Regions from separate parts of the Acidovorax sp. SRI_002 genome, predicted to be linked through region 1. Evidence: predicted binding sites of a transcription regulator. Region 1 holds the regulator's gene; the other holds the start of a gene.
The links. Region 1 encodes FNR, which switches genes on or off when oxygen is low (the NO sensors DNR and NnrR bind a similar motif). Its sites were predicted from a motif close to TTGATNNNNATCAA; they were not measured.

Region 1 (7,686 bases):
CCATCATCAAACCCCACGCCATCACCGCAACATGCATCAGGGTCCACGCAGGGCGAAATGCCACGGTTTGCTGGGTCAACCATGCCAGGCTGTCCATGGCCCATGCAGCCAAGCCACCCGCCACAGCGTACCCGGCCAAGCGGCCAGCATGAAAAGCGACGGCGCGCCGAATGACACCGCCACGGGGCACCCACTGCACTGTCTGCACCGTCGGGGGAGTTGCCTGTGGCTGCGCATCGCCACCGGCTGTGGACGCCATGCCCACACCGCCCTGCCCGATCAATGCCCCACAAGGCGCAGAACACATGGCCAAACAATGGGACCCGCCAACGAGCCCCATCAGCAAGGCGGTTGAGGCGACCGTAGCAATCATGAGGATCAGATGATGCGCGAAAAACGGGCGCGGTTGCGGTCAGCCTGCAGGTAACGGTCAAAGACCATGGCAATGCCACGCACAAAGAACCAGCCCATGGCAGTGACCTCGACCCCATCGGGCCGCACCACCACAAGCCCCTGCTCGGCCATGGTTTCCAGTTGCGCCAGCTCCGCAGAGAAGTAGTGGCGAAAGTCGATCAACCACGCTTGCTCCATGGGCTCAAACAACAGCTCGCCTTGGCACATCAAGGCCATGATGACCGCGCGGCGCACGAGATCGTCGCGCGTCAGGGCCAACCCACGAACGACGGGCAGGCGCCCCTGGTTCAGAAAATCGTAATACTCATCCAGGGTCTTGGCATTTTGGCTGTAGGTGGCTCCGACACGGCCAATCGCAGACACACCCAGGCCGATCAGGTCGCAATCAGGTTGCGTACTGTAGCCCTGGAAGTTGCGGTGCAGACGCCCCTGGCGCTTGGCGACTGCCAATGCATCCTCAGGCAATGCAAAGTGGTCCATGCCCACATACACGTACCCAGCATCCATGAAGGCGTCCAGCGAACGGGAGAGCATCGACACCTTGCCTGCAGCCGCTGGCAACTCGGCCGAAACAATACGGCGCTGAGGCTTGAAACGTTCTGGCAGATGGGCATACGCGTACAACGCGATACGGTCAGGCCGCAGCTGCGTAACCTGGGCCAGCGTGCGGTCAAACGACTCTGGCGTCTGCCGAGGCAGGCCGTAGATCAAATCCACATTGATGGATTCAAAACCCAGCGAACGTGCGGACTCCACCAGCGAAAACACCTGCTCGGCAGGCTGTATGCGGTGAACAGCCTTTTGAACCTCGGGATCGAAATCCTGCACCCCAAAGCTCAGTCGGTTGAACCCCAGTTCCGCCAGCACTGCAAGGCGGTCCGCATTGACGGTGCGAGGGTCCACCTCAATCGAATACTCCCCGCCCGGCGCCAACGAAAAGCTGCGTTTGAGCATGCCCATCAGCTCCCGCAAGCCCTCGTCCGATAAAAAAGTGGGCGTGCCACCACCCAGGTGAAGCTGGCTCACCACCTGCCCCGTGCCGCAGTGTGCTGTGTGCAAGTCAATCTCGCGGCTCAAATACCGCAAGTACACCTCTGCCCGATCATGGTGTTTGGTGATGATCTTGTTGCATGCGCAGTAGTAACACAGGGACTCGCAAAAGGGGATGTGCACGTACAAAGACAGCGGCAAGGCCTTCGTCATGGAGCCCAGCCTGCGCTGCTCCAAGGCAAGCGCGTAGTCGTCCTGCCCAAAGGCCTCGACGAAACGGTCAGCTGTTGGGTAAGAGGTATAACGGGGCCCTGGCACGTCGAAACGGCGCAGCAGCTCGGGCGAAACAGCGGTCATGGGCAAATTCCTTGCGTACACTTCGACTGTGCCGTAAGCTGCACTCCACGTCCTTGACCTGCATCAAGTGATGGGCCGGGACGAACAGCGACAATTTGATGCACATCAGTCGCCCACCCGCACCCAAAGGCCCAGCCTGTTAGGCATATGGGGCGATATGCTCAAACCTTACCCAGCCTCTGTGCCTATGAACCCGCTCACCATCAAAGTCGCCTGCTCCAACTGCAACCTGCGCGAGCTGTGCATGCCGGTGGGGCTGAGCGAGGAACAGCTGCAACGCATTGACGAGGTCGTTGCCGTTCGCCGCAAGATCAAACGCGGTGGAACCCTTTTCCGCAACGGCGAATCCTTCACCTCGCTCTATGCCATTCGAACCGGCTTCTTCAAAACATGTGTAGCCACCGAAGACGGGCGTGACCAGGTCACGGGTTTTCAGATGGCAGGCGAGATCATCGGCCTTGATGGCATCGTGAATGACCACCACACCTGCGATGCGGTGGCCCTGGAAGACGCGGAAGTCTGCGTCATGCCGTTTGACCGCATCGAAGAACTGTCCCGCGAAGTCACCGCATTGCAGCACCATGTGCACAAGATCATGAGCCGCGAGATTGTCCGCGAGCATGGCGTGATGCTGCTCCTGGGCAGCATGCGCGCTGAGGAGCGCCTGGCCGCGTTCCTGCTCAACCTGGTTCAGCGCCTGCACGCCCGGGGGTTCTCGCAGTCCGAGCTCGTGCTGCGCATGACCCGCGAAGAGATCGGTAGCTACCTGGGCCTCAAGCTCGAAACCGTGAGCCGCACCTTCTCCAAGTTCGTGGAAGAAGGCATTGTCGAGGTCAAGCAGCGCCATGTGCGCATCCTGGAGACCGAGGCCCTCAAGCGCATCGTGAACAACCAGCAAGCCTGCCACTGAACCTGCTGTCGTCTGCCATCCTGGCAGTCCTTACCACATTACCTTTGCCAATAGGTGGCACTACCGCTCAAGGGCACGATGATGTCTTGCGGCAGTCATCGGGACGCTCGCCTTCGGGAACCGGGCAACGGTTAAGTTCAAACGGTGACATGGCCAGCAGCGTGGTCAACGCGCTGGATGCCATCGTGATCATCCAGAACGCAAAAAAGGCCAGCGTGTACACGCCCTGCCGTGACAATGCCAACGGCTGCCCAAACCAGTGCAGGTCTTGCGGATCCACCATCGCAAAAACCAGCATTTCCATCACACCGGCCATCAAAAAGGCCGGCCAGGCAATCCACATCACGCGTTGCATCCACATTGGTTTGTCTCCTGGTAAGGCCGTGCAGGCATGCTGCCCGGCCAGGTGGGTTCAGCGCGGCTGGTCCTGGACCGGGGTGGCAGCGTGGTTGCGGCCCTTCATGGCTGGCAACAGGCTTTTTTCTGGGGTGGCCAGTGTCTTGTTGATCTCGATGCCCTGGCGGTAATAATCTTCCGCGACCACAGGGTCGGGGCGCGATATCGCGAGCCACAGGGTCACAAACCCTGCAATGATCACGATCACGGGACCGGCGATGATCAGCCACACATGGCCAAACCTCCACCAGGGTGCAGCGGCAGAAGGGGCAGTGCCGAGGGCGGAACTGGATGGCATGGTGCTTACTCCTCAAAAATTATCTTGCTCAAAGCAAGACCCGCGAAGGTCTTGCACCCGGGCGCGCGCTGCGTTATCGCGGCACCAGAAACACGGATTTCTCGCTCACATGGGCGTCCGCGCCCAAGGCCTGCACATCGAACTGCACGGCATGTGATCCTGAAGGGGCTGATCCATAGGGTATCTGCAGACGGACGGCCACCCACCGGGACTCCGCCGCACCGATGTCCACCTCGGCATCAGAAGCGACTTCCAGCCCTTCAAGGCCACGCACACTGATGCGATAGCGCTGGGGGCCTTCAGTGGCGTTCATGATCTGCAGGCGGTAGATGTTCTCCAGCTTTCCACCCGCCACGATGCGCGACAGCGCCGCCCGATCACGCACCACATCCACCTTCAAAGGCGTGCGTGTGACAAGGCTGGCCATCATGCCTACGCACAGGGCCACCAGAACCGCGCTGTATATCAGCACTCGTGGCCGCAGCACACGGCGCAGGATCTGCGACTGACTCCACCGTTTGGCCACGCCATTCTGCGTAGAAAACCGGATGAGCCCGCGCGGATACTGCATCTTGTCCATCACGGTATTGCAGGCGTCCACGCACAGGCCACAGCCGATGCATTCGTACTGCAAGCCCTTGCGAATGTCGATGCCCACAGGGCACACCTGCACACACAGCGAGCAGTCAATGCAATCGCCCAACCCCTGGGCCTTGTAGTCGATGTTCTTCTTGCGCGGCCCACGCTGCTCACCGCGTTCTGGGTCGTAGGTAACGATCAGCGTGTCCTTGTCGAACATGGCGCTCTGAAAGCGCGCATAGGGACACATGTATTTGCACACCTGTTCGCGCATATAGCCGGCATTGCCATAGGTGGCAAAGCCATAGAACAGTACCCAGAAAATCTGCCAGCCACCCTGCACCGCCAGCAGCTCTGCCCCGAGTTCGCGGATGGGCACGAAATAGCCCACGAACGTGAACCCCGTCCACAACGCCACGGCAATCCAGATGACCTGCTTAAAAAACTTCTTGCGAACCTTCTCGAAGGTCCAGGGCCCATTGTCCAGCCGAAGCCGTGCACTGCGATCACCTTCGATCTTGTGCTCGATCCACATGAACATTTCGGTGTAGACCGTTTGCGGGCACGCAAATCCACACCAAAGCCGCCCCGCCACCGCCGTAAACAGGAACAGCGACAACGCCGAGATAATGAGCAGGCCCGTGAGATAGATGAAATCCTGGGGGTACAGAACCAGGCCGAAGATGTAGAACCGCCGAGCCCCCAGGTCAAACAGCACCATCTGGCGCTGCCCCCATTCAAACCACGGCAGCCCGTAGAAAACGATCTGCGTGAGAAACACCATACCCCAGCGCCAACGCGCGAAGAGGCCACTGATGGAACGCGGGTAGATCTTCTTTTGCGCTTCGTACAGGGAAACAATCTCGCCCTGCGATGAGGCATCGGACGCAACCGGCGCTATCGGGATGACCTTGCGAGCAGGCTCGCTGGGTGGGTTCATGATGGTATCGGTCCGTTTGCTTCGTGGTTCTCAGTTTGCGCTGCCCCCTGGAGCAGTGCCTGGGCACTGCTCCAAATGGCCAAGGCTCAGCGTGCAGCGGCCTGGGTGCCGTTCGACAAGCCCCAGACATAGGCCGACAGCACACCGATCTGCGCTTCTGTCAGCTTGTCCGCCTGGGCGGGCATCTGGTTGACCTTGCCGTTGTTGACCATGGCAGTGATGGCCGCCTCGCCCCAGCCATGCAGCCAGATGTCGTCGGTCAGGTTGGGGGCACCCAGTGCCTGATTACCCTTGCCGTCCATTCCGTGGCAGGCTGCACACGCCGTGAACTTGGACTTGCCCAACGAAGCACGCAGCGAGTCATGCGGGCTGCCCGAAAGACTCAGCACATAGTGCGAGAGATTGCGCACATCTTCGGGGGAGCCCACTGCGGCAGCCATGGGAGGCATGTTGCCGATACGGCCCTTCTCGATGGTTTCACGGATCTTCTCGGGTGCACCGCCATGCAACCAATCGCCATCAGCCAGATTGGGGAAACCCTTGCTACCCCGGGCGTCCGAGCCATGGCACTGCGCGCAGTTGTTCATGAACAGGCGCTCGCCAATGGCCTGGGCCTGAGGATCCTTGGCAATGTCTTCCGGCTTCATCGAGGCAAACCGGGCATACAGCGGCTCCAGCTCGGCCTTGGCCTTGGCCATCTCAGCCTCGTATTCGCCCTTCTGTGTCCAGTTGAGCTTGCCGGAAAAGCTGCCCAGGCCTGGATAGGCGGCCAGGTAGCCCAGGCCGAAGATGATGGTGATGACAAACAGCCACACCCACCAGCGTGGCAGGGGGTTGTTCATCTCGACCAGGTCTTCGTCCCAGACGTGGCCGGTAGTGTTGTCGGACGTGGCCATCACCTTCTTGCGGCCTGCCATCCAAAGCAGAATGCCGCAGGCGATGATGCCGACCAGGGTCAGCGTGGTCACAAAGACCGACCAGAAATTGCTGGTGAAGTCACTCATGGGGTGTTCTCGTTCTGGTGAAGGTCAATCTTGCTCGAAAGGCAGCTGGGCGGCCTCGTCGAACCGGGCCTTGTTGCGGCCTCGATAGGCCCAGACCCAGATGCCAATGAAACAGGCCATTGAAGCCAGCGTGGCCACAATGCGCATGGTGGTGATGTCCATGGGGATATCTCCTTTACTTGAGCGCGCGGCCCATGACTTGCAGGTACGCAATCAGCGCTTCCATCTCCGTCTTGCCCTTGACATCAGCGGCAGACGCAGCGATCTGTTCGTCGGTGTACGGCACACCCACAGTGCGCAGGGCCTTCATGCGCGGCGCCACGCTGGCGGGGTCCACGGCGTTCTTCTCCAGCCAAGGGTAGGCAGGCATGTTCGATTCGGGCACCACATCACGCGGGTTGTTCAGGTGGATGCGGTGCCATTCGTCGCTGTACTTGCCTCCCACGCGGTGCAGGTCGGGGCCTGTGCGCTTGCTGCCCCACTGGAAGGGGTGGTCGTACACAAACTCACCCGCCACCGAATAGTGCCCATAGCGCAGGGTTTCAGCGCGGAAGGGGCGGATCATCTGCGAGTGGCAGTTGTAGCAACCTTCACGGATGTAGACGTCGCGGCCCACCAGTTGCATGGCGCTGTAAGGCTCCACGCCCTTGACCGCCTCGGTTGTGGACTTCTGGAAGAACAGTGGCACGATCTCTACCAGGCCGCCGATGGCGATGACCAGGAGGATCAGCACGATCATCAGGAAGTTGTTGGTTTCCACCTTTTCATGGGAGAAGCCGGTCGAATTCGATGGGTTGTTGTTAGACATGAGTTATCTCCTTCGGCTCAGGCGTGGGCCGCATTCACGGCAGGAATCGCCACCTTGACCGAACGGCCCGAGATCGCTGTCATCCACACGTTCCAGGCCATGACCAACATGCCACCCAGATACAGCAGGCCACCGGCCACGCGGATCACATAGAACGGATAGGTCGCCTTCACGCTTTCCACAAAGGTGTAGGTCAGCGTGCCGTCGGGGTTGATGGCGCGCCACATCAGGCCTTGCATCACACCGGCAATCCACATCGCGGCGATGTACAGCACGATGCCGATGGTGGCCATCCAGAAGTGCAGCTCAATGGCCTTGATGGAGTGCATCTTTTCGCGGCCAAACAGTCGGGGCACCAGGTAGTACAGCGAGCCCATCGAGATCAGACCCACCCAGCCCAACGCGCCAGAGTGCACGTGGCCCACGGTCCAGTCGGTGTAGTGGCTCAGGGCGTTGACGGTCTTGATGGACATCATCGGACCTTCGAACGTGGACATGCCGTAGAACGACAGCGACACGATCAGGAAACGCAGGATGGGGTCGTCACGCAGCTTGTGCCATGCGCCCGACAGGGTCATGATGCCGTTGATCATCCCGCCCCAGCTGGGTGCCAGCAGGATCAGCGAGAACACCATGCCCACCGATTGCGTCCAGTCAGGCAGCGCGGTGTAGTGCAGGTGGTGAGGGCCGGCCCACATGTAGGTGAAGATCAAGGCCCAGAAGTGCACGATCGACAGGCGATACGAATACACGGGTCGTCCCGCCTGCTTGGGGATGAAGTAGTACATCATGCCCAGGAAGCCTGCGGTCAGGAAGAAGCCCACGGCGTTGTGGCCATACCACCACTGCACCATGGCATCCTGCACACCGGCGTAGGCCGAGTAGCTCTTCATGAGGTCAGCCGGGATCGCAGCGCTGTTGACCACGTGCAGCAATGCCACAGCCAGGATGAACGCGCCAAAGAACCAGTTGGCCACATAGATGTGCTTG
Region 2 (7,686 bases), on a different contig from region 1:
TGTGATGGATCCACCCAACCCTGGCAGGCTGTGTGGGTGCTCTCAGGCGGCCAGCGCCGTGGCCGATGCGCGCCGTGCAGATCCTTGGTGGCCCAGGAAGCCGAAGTTCATCGCGGGCTGTTCGCCGCTGATCAGCTCGGCCAGCGCCTTGCCCGAACCTGCACCGTGTGTCCAGCCCAGCGTGCCGTGGCCCGCGTTCACCCAGAGCTTGCCCACGCGGGTCTGCCCGATGAACGGGATGTTGGTGGGGGTGGCCGGGCGCAGGCCGGTCCAGTACTGCGGGTCGCCGCCTTGTTCGGGCGTGCGGGTGTCGCACACGCCGGGCAGGATGGCCTCGATGCGGCGCGAGAGCATGTGGCAGCGTGCGCGCGCCAGGGAGCTGTCGAGCGTCAGGTCCCAGCCATTGAGTTCGATGGTGCCCGCCACGCGCAGGTAGTTGCCTAGGCGGCTCATGGCGATCTTCTTGCCGTCGTCGATGGTGGAGACCATGGGCGCGCCCTCGGGCTTGAGCAGCGGGAACGTGGCGCTGTAGCCCTTGCCAGGGTAGATCGGCAGGTCCACGCCCACGCTGCGCAGCAGCGGCGCGCTGTACGAGCCGCAGGCGACGACGACGGCGTCGGCCTTCAATATGAAGTCTTTTTTGCCGCCAGCGCTTGTCTGTTTTGGCATGACAGCTACTGAATCAATAGCATTGCCGATTTTATTCAGGCGCAGCACATCGTGGCCGTAGAGGAACTGCGCGCCGCGTGCCATGCAGCGGCGGGCCAGCTCTTGGGTGAACACGCGGGCGTCGCCGCTTTCGTCGGTGCTGGTGTAGGTGCCGCCGGTGATCTTGTCGCCGTAGGCCTTGAAGGCGGGCTCGATCTTGAGCAACTCATCGCGGCTGACCAGGCGGCGCTGCACGCCGTGCTTGCGCATGAGCTCCACCGCGTGGCCGGCGGCGTCAAAGGACTTCTGGTCGGTGTAGAAGTGGGCAATGCCGCGTTCGAGCCGGTTGTATTCGATGCCCGTGGTGCTGACCAGGTCCTTGAGCGCGGCATGGCTGTAGGCGCCCAGCGCCACGATCTGCTGCACATTGCGCTCGAACGCGGCGTCGTTGCACTGCGCCAGGAACTGCAGGCCCCAGCGCCACTGCTGCCAGTCCATCTGCGGGCGAAACAGCAGCGGGGCTTCCTTGTCGAACATCCACTTGAGCGCCTTGAGCGGCGCCTCGCGGTTGGCCCAGGGCTCGCAGTAGCTCACCGAGATCTGTGCTGCATTGGCAAAACTGGTTTCGAGCGCAGCATCGGGCTGGCGGTCGACCACGATGACCTCGTGACCGCGTTCCAGCAGGTGCCACGCCGTGCTGATGCCGATGATGCCGGCGCCGAGAACAATGGTTTTCATATGCGGAATGCCTTGTGAGCCTTTGCGTGCCACCCGCCCCAGTGCGGGACACGATGGGGCGCAGTGTGCGCGACATTGCATTCAACTAAAAGCAAAATTAAACTTACTCCAAAAACATCAGCGCACCTAATAAACGGTGCGGTAGAGACAACCCTCTTTTGTTCGAGCCCGAGACCATGAGCACCTACGATCCCGCCGCCCTGGAATGCCTTGCCGCCATCGTTGAAGAGGGCGGCTTCGAGCGCGCTGCGCAGCGCCTGAACGTCACACAGTCGGCCGTCTCACAGCGCCTGCGCGCCCTGGAGGCGCAGGTGGGCTCGGTGCTCATCGTGCGCAGCCGACCCCTGCGGCCCACGTCGGCCGGGCAGCTGCTGCTCAAGCACACCAAGCAGATGCGCCTGCTGCGCGCAGACCTGGAGCGCGACCTGCACGAGCTGGCGCCCAGCGCCCCGGGCGGCACGCGCGAGGATGAGCGCATCTCGATTGCCATCAACGCCGACAGCATCGCCACCTGGGCGATGGGCGCGCTGCACGAGCTGGTGCGCCAGCGCCTGCCGCTGGAAATCATCGTGGACGACCAGGATTTCACGCAGGAATGGCTGCGCTCTGGTCAGGTGCTGGGCTGCGTGACCACGCTCAAGCAGGCACTGCGTGGGTGCAAGATGGTGCCGCTGGGCGCTATGCACTACGTGGCCGTGGCGTCGGCCAGCTATGCGGAGCAGTACCTGCCCCAGGGGCTCACGCCGCACAACTTTCGCGAGGTGTCGTTCCTGTCGTTCAACCGCAAGGACGACATGGCTGCCGAGTTTGTGGCGCGTGCATTCGGGCTCAAGCGCGTGGCACTCAATCACCTGTTCGTGCCGGGTTCAGAGGCACAGATGCGCGCCGTGGCCGCAGGCTGGGCCGTGGGTGTGATGCCCGAGCTGATGGCGCGTGAGGCGCTGGCGGACGGCAGCATGGTGAATCTGGCACCGGGCCGCTCCCTGCCCATCCAGCTGTACTGGCACTGCTGGAACCTGGAGTCGGCCGTGCTGGACGCCCTGACGGCGGCCCTGACCGCCACCGCAGCACGGACGCTGGAGGCGCCTGCGGCATGATTCCTGCAGGGTAAAACGTGAACGACGTAGTTGTATTGCAACTTAGTCATTTATTTTTTTACTGCAATGTATAAAATACAAGCCATGCAAACGCCGCAACCCAAAGTTTCGTTTAAAGAGCAGATGCACCAGGCGCGCGAGGATGCCATCCTCCAGTCCACCTGCCAGCTCCTGGGCGAAAAGGCCTTCGATGCCATGACCATGGACGACGTGGCCAATGCCGTGGGCATTGCCAAAGCCAGTCTCTACAAGCACTTCTGCAGCAAGGAAGAGCTGTGCAGCGCCGCCATGGTGCAGATTCTGGGCCGTGTGCAGGCCTATCTGGCAGATCTGCCCACTGAAATGCCTCCGCTTGAAAAGCTCCATGCGCTGGTGCGCTGGTCGCTGGAGCGGCTGCTGAGCAACGAAATGCCGCTGCTGCCCAGCCGCAACTCCACGCTGCGCGCGGTGCTGATGGCCAACAAGGACTACCTCAACGGCCTCGTGGCCGTGAGCGACCAGATTGGTGAATGGATCACCCAGGCCCAGGCGCAGGGCGTGATCAGCCCCACCTTGCCGCCGCTGGTGGTGCTCTACACGTTGTATGCGCGCGCCTGCGACCCGGTGGTGAGTTTTCTCAAGGAAGGCGGCCAGTATTCCGATGCGGAAATCGTGGATCTGGTGGTGCGCACTTGTTTCGACGGGCTGGCAGCGCGGTAGTCGCGTCTCCTTTCCAGCGTTTCGTACGCACCCAAAAAAGAAAGCCCGGCATGCCGGGCTTTCTTGCGTGGGGCTCACGGGGCTCACAGCCAACGGCTTACTTGGGCAGGATCACCTTGTCCACGACATGGATCACACCGTTGCTGGTAAATACGTCGGCCATGGTGATGTTGCTGGTGCGCAGGTTCTGGTCGGTGATCACGAGGCTTGCGTTCACCGTGAAGGTTTGTCCCTGGACGGTAGCAATGGCGGTATTGATAGGGACCTCGGCCTTGAGCACGCGCGCGGGTACCACGTGGTAGGTCAGTACCGTGGTCAGCAGCGCGGTGTCCGCCAGCAGGGCTTCCTTGGTCACCCCCAGCTCGGCCAGCAGCGCTGCAAACGCGGCGTTGGTCGGCGCAAACACCGTGAACGGGCCGGCTCCCTGCAAGGTGGTGGCCAAGCCGGCCGCCACCACGGCTTCCACCAGGATGCTGAAGTCCGGCAGCGCCGACGCGGTGGCGACTATATCCTTGTTGGCTGGCAGCAGCACGCGGTCCACCAGATGCACCACGCCGTTGCTGGCCTGGATGTCCGTGGCCGTGATGGTGGAAACGCGGTTGCGACCATCGGTGATCCTCAGGCCGTTGGCCGACTCGATCTTGAAGAAGCCGCCTGACACGGGCGTGATGGCCTTGCCCAGGGGGACGTCTGCACGCGGGACCCTGCTGCCGAGCACGTGGTAGGTCAGTACCGCTGTCAGCAGGGGCTTGTCGGCCAGCAGGGCCTCCTTGGTCACGCCCAGCTCGCTGAGCAACGCTGCAAAGGCGGCGTTGGTCGGGGCGAAAACCGTGAGCATGCCGGTGCTCAGAGTGGGCGCCAGACCGGCGGCGACCACTGCTTCGACGAGGATGCTGAGGTCAGGATTGTTCTGGGCGACTTCGACGATGTTGCGCTGGGGCTCATCGTCGCCGCCGCCACAGGCCTGCAACAAGGTGGCGCTGGCGCCCACGGCGGCGGCCAGCAAGACGGTACGGCGGTTGAATGCGGTGTTCATGGGGCTTCTCCTCGCTAGTGGATGGTGGTGGAAGGGACGAGCGGTTAGTCCGCGGGCTTACTTGGGCATCAGAACGGTGTCGATGGCGTGGATCACGCCATTGCTGGCAGCCACATCGGTCGCGATGACCTTGGACTGGTCCACCATCACGCCCATGCTGGTGGACACGGTGATCTCCTGGCCCTGCACGGTCTTGACCTTTCCGGCCTTGACGTCCTTGGCCATCACCTTGCCGGGGACCACGTGGTAGGTCAGCACCTTGGTCAGTGCGGCCTTGTCAGCCAGCAGGCCGTCCAGGGTGGCCTTGGGGATCTTGGCGAAAGCCTCGTCGGTGGGCGCAAACACCGTGAAGGGGCCTGGGCCCTTGAGGGTGTCCACCAGGCCCGCAGCCTGCACGGCCGCCACCAGGGTCTTGAAATTACCCGCCTTCACGGCGGTATCGACAATGTCCTGGGCCATCACGGTGAAGGTGGCGCCTGCGGTCAGGGCCAATGCGATCAGGGTTTTTTTCATGGGTCGTTCCTCGGTTTCGATGGAAATGACACGCCAGGATGGGCGCAGCGAGAATGTATAACCAATTGGTCGTTAAGTAAACCAACAAGTTATGTTGTAACCGATTGGTTTCATTTGGGCAAAAAAAAGCCCTGCCGGAGCAGGGCTTTGGTGGTGGGCCGGGCTGTTTGTGGTGCGGCTTAGCGAACGATCAGCAATGGCACCTTGCAATGGGCCAACACCTGTGTGGTGACCGAGCCCATGACCAAGGTAGCCAAGGCTCCATGGCCGTGGGAGCCCATCACCAGCAGGTCGAACTTGCCGCTGTCAGCCACCTTGGCGATGTTCTCACCCACGGCGCCCACCTTGACGACGCGCTTGGCGTCCACACCGTGGCGCGCCAGGAATTTGCAAACGGGCGACAGGATTTTTTCCGCCTCTTCGGCGTGGTAGCTGTCCACCACTTCCTTGCCCAGAGCGGCGCGCGCGCGTGTCGGCAGCGGGGCCTGCACGGTGAGCGCGGTGTACTGGTGGTTGCCACCGAGCAGCTCCTCGTGGGTAGCCAGGTAGGCCAGCATTTTTTTGGTGTAGGCGCTGCCATCGACAGCAAGCAGGATGTTCATGGTGTTCTCCGGAATAGGGTTGGGTCAGACTACCGTGCGCGGACTTCTGTTGTCTTGACCTGGGTCATGTTTTTCTTTTGCGCTGCGGGGCGGCAGAGCCCCGTCTCTTGATCATACGGGGATGCAGCATTGCGCCTTGAAAGCCGCCTGTTCGCCTTTGCGCGCATAGCCCAGGGGGTTGGCCACCACGCGGCACTGCCAGGGGGTGCCGTTGCCGTGAAAACCTTGCACCGTGTAGTCGCTCGGGGCGTGCAGATGGCCGTGCAGCCACAGCTGCGCGTGGGGCAACAAGCTGTCCAGGGCGTTGCAGAACCCCGCAGTGCCGGGCACCAGTCCGTAGCGTGGATCGGCACTGCGCAGGCTGGGTGCAAAGTGGGTTACGGCCACCGTGGGGCCCTCAAAAGGCACCGCAAGTGCTTGCGCCAGCCACTGCTGGCAGACCAGTGCGTGGTCGCGCATGGCTTCGGCCAGAAAAGGCTCTGCGTGGCGGGTGCCGCCCGTCTTGCGCAGGTAGAAGTTCGCTGCACGAAAGGCCTTGTCGCGCAGTTTCAGCCGCCTGCCAAGGTCGTTGCTGCCTTCATGGTCTGCGAGTGCATCGAAATCGCTCCAGAGTGTGGTACCCACGAAGCGCACACCTTGAAGCTCGACGGTCTCGCGCTCCAGCCAGGTGATTCCCAGGCGGTCACAGGTGCGGCGCAACCGCTCGTGGGCAGCGTCGAAATCCTGTGCATCGTATTCGTGGTTGCCGGGCACAAAAAGCACGGGGGTGGGCCAGCCTGCGCCCCCGGGCAATGGTGAAAACCGGGCCAGGCCAAAGTCTTCGTCGCTCAGCTGCGAGCCTTCCTGGTAGGAGCCCACGTCGCCAGCAAGCACCAGCACATCGGCGCCGGGAGCCGGTTCGGGGACGAAGTGGGGATGCGCCTCAAGGTGCAGATCGGACAAAAGCTGGATGTTCATGCTGGGCGCAGTCTACGGGTTCAGGCTGGGCGCCTCACTCCTCGGGGAAAGTCCGGCGCGCCGAGCGCGCCAGGGCGTGCAGCAGCCAGGTCATCGCGGCCTGCTGAGGCCCACGCCGGCGCCAGAGTGCGTCCACATGCACGGGCGGGACGTCCAACGGCAGGGCCCGCTGCACTAGCGCGTCGGCAATGCCGGTCACGGGAACAAAGTGGCGGGGCAGCACGGTAAGCAGGTCCGAGCCTGACACCACGCGCCCGGCGGTGAAGAACTGGTTGACCGTGATCACCACCTTGCGCTCGCGGCCCAGGGATGCCAGGGCCTCGTCGATGAAGCCAAAGGGGCGCCCTGAGAAGCTCACGAGCATGTGGCGTGCGGCGCAATAGGTGTCCAGCGTCAGGGGCGCCTCGGCCAGAGGGTGGCCTTGCCGCATCACGCACACGTATTCGCCGTCGTACAGGCGGCGGCTCTCAAAGGCCACTGCGCCCCCGGATTGCGCACGTGCGGTCAGGTCTGCCAGCACCGCAGGGAAATAGCCCACCGCCATGTCCGCCGCCTCCTCGTCCAGCAGGCGGCGGGGGTCGCGCGTGGTCAGGGGCAATACCCGGATCGAAATGCCGGGAGCCTCCCGCTCGATGATTTCGACCAGGGCCGGTACCAGGGTGGCGGCCGTGGCATCGGCCATGGCCAGCACAAAGGTGGATTCGGCCGTAGCGGGCTCAAAGTGTCCCGGCGCCAGGGATTCCTGCAGGTGGGCCAGGGCTTCGCGCACAGGGGGCCACAGGGCCAGCGCACGCGCAGTGGGCTCCACGCCCTGGCCGCTGCGGACCACCAACTCATCCCCCAGCACATCGCGCAGGCGCCGCATGGCGTTGCTCACGGCAGGCTGGGTGACGGACAGCTTGTGCGCTGCGCGTGTGAGGCTGCGCTCGGCCATGACCTCGTCGAAAACACGCAGCAGGTTCAGGTCCAAGGAGCGGAAGTTCAAGGGGGTCATGGTCAATTCATCATCAATATGAATATCAATGATTCAAAATATAAACTTGAACATGCAAAGGGTAAACCCTAATATCACCCTATCGCCCGGCAATCTCGCCACAAGCGTTAGAAAAGGGAAACCGAAATGACCAGCTTTGCACACGTTGAGTACCCCACCGAACACCCCGGCGTTGTCCGCGCCGAAAACGCCGCTGCCGCCCTCAAGAGCGTAGCCGCCAACTTTGATGGCGCCCGTGGCGCTGCCACGCTTCTGCTCGCGGCCGTGGTATCGGCCTTGCTGGTAGTGGCCAACCAGGTCATCGACACCTGGAGCGAAGGCCACCTGCTCGCGGCTTGGATGGTGCTGTGGCTGGTCGCGTTTGCGGCCCTGGCTTTGCTGACCGCCCCCGCACGCCGTGCC

Region 2: AC2YJX_RS09160 (universal stress protein) is a predicted target of FNR. The motif match lies at 5,388-5,401, and genes of this name have one in related genera.

Annotation. Positions count from the first base shown of each region.
Region 1 is NZ_JBYCZW010000005.1:120,987-128,672, forward strand. Features, by position in the region: gene AC2YJX_RS14635 (sulfite exporter TauE/SafE family protein) at 1-373, opposite strand, end outside; gene hemN (oxygen-independent coproporphyrinogen III oxidase) at 379-1,761, opposite strand; gene fnr (fumarate/nitrate reduction transcriptional regulator Fnr) at 1,949-2,671, shown strand; gene AC2YJX_RS14650 (hypothetical protein) at 2,739-3,032, opposite strand; gene AC2YJX_RS14655 (FixH family protein) at 3,084-3,365, opposite strand; gene ccoG (cytochrome c oxidase accessory protein CcoG) at 3,439-4,884, opposite strand; gene ccoP (cytochrome-c oxidase, cbb3-type subunit III) at 4,971-5,888, opposite strand; gene AC2YJX_RS14670 (cbb3-type cytochrome oxidase subunit 3) at 5,913-6,050, opposite strand; gene ccoO (cytochrome-c oxidase, cbb3-type subunit II) at 6,064-6,696, opposite strand; gene ccoN (cytochrome-c oxidase, cbb3-type subunit I) at 6,714-7,686, opposite strand, start outside.
Region 2 is NZ_JBYCZW010000003.1:220,533-228,218, reverse strand. Features, by position in the region: gene AC2YJX_RS09185 (D-amino acid dehydrogenase) at 43-1,386, opposite strand; gene AC2YJX_RS09180 (LysR family transcriptional regulator ArgP) at 1,563-2,483, shown strand; gene AC2YJX_RS09175 (TetR/AcrR family transcriptional regulator) at 2,568-3,182, shown strand; gene AC2YJX_RS09170 (fasciclin domain-containing protein) at 3,280-4,218, opposite strand; gene AC2YJX_RS09165 (fasciclin domain-containing protein) at 4,276-4,731, opposite strand; gene AC2YJX_RS09160 (universal stress protein) at 4,911-5,333, opposite strand; gene AC2YJX_RS09155 (metallophosphoesterase) at 5,445-6,290, opposite strand; gene AC2YJX_RS09150 (LysR family transcriptional regulator) at 6,325-7,284, opposite strand; gene AC2YJX_RS09145 (hypothetical protein) at 7,411-7,686, shown strand, end outside.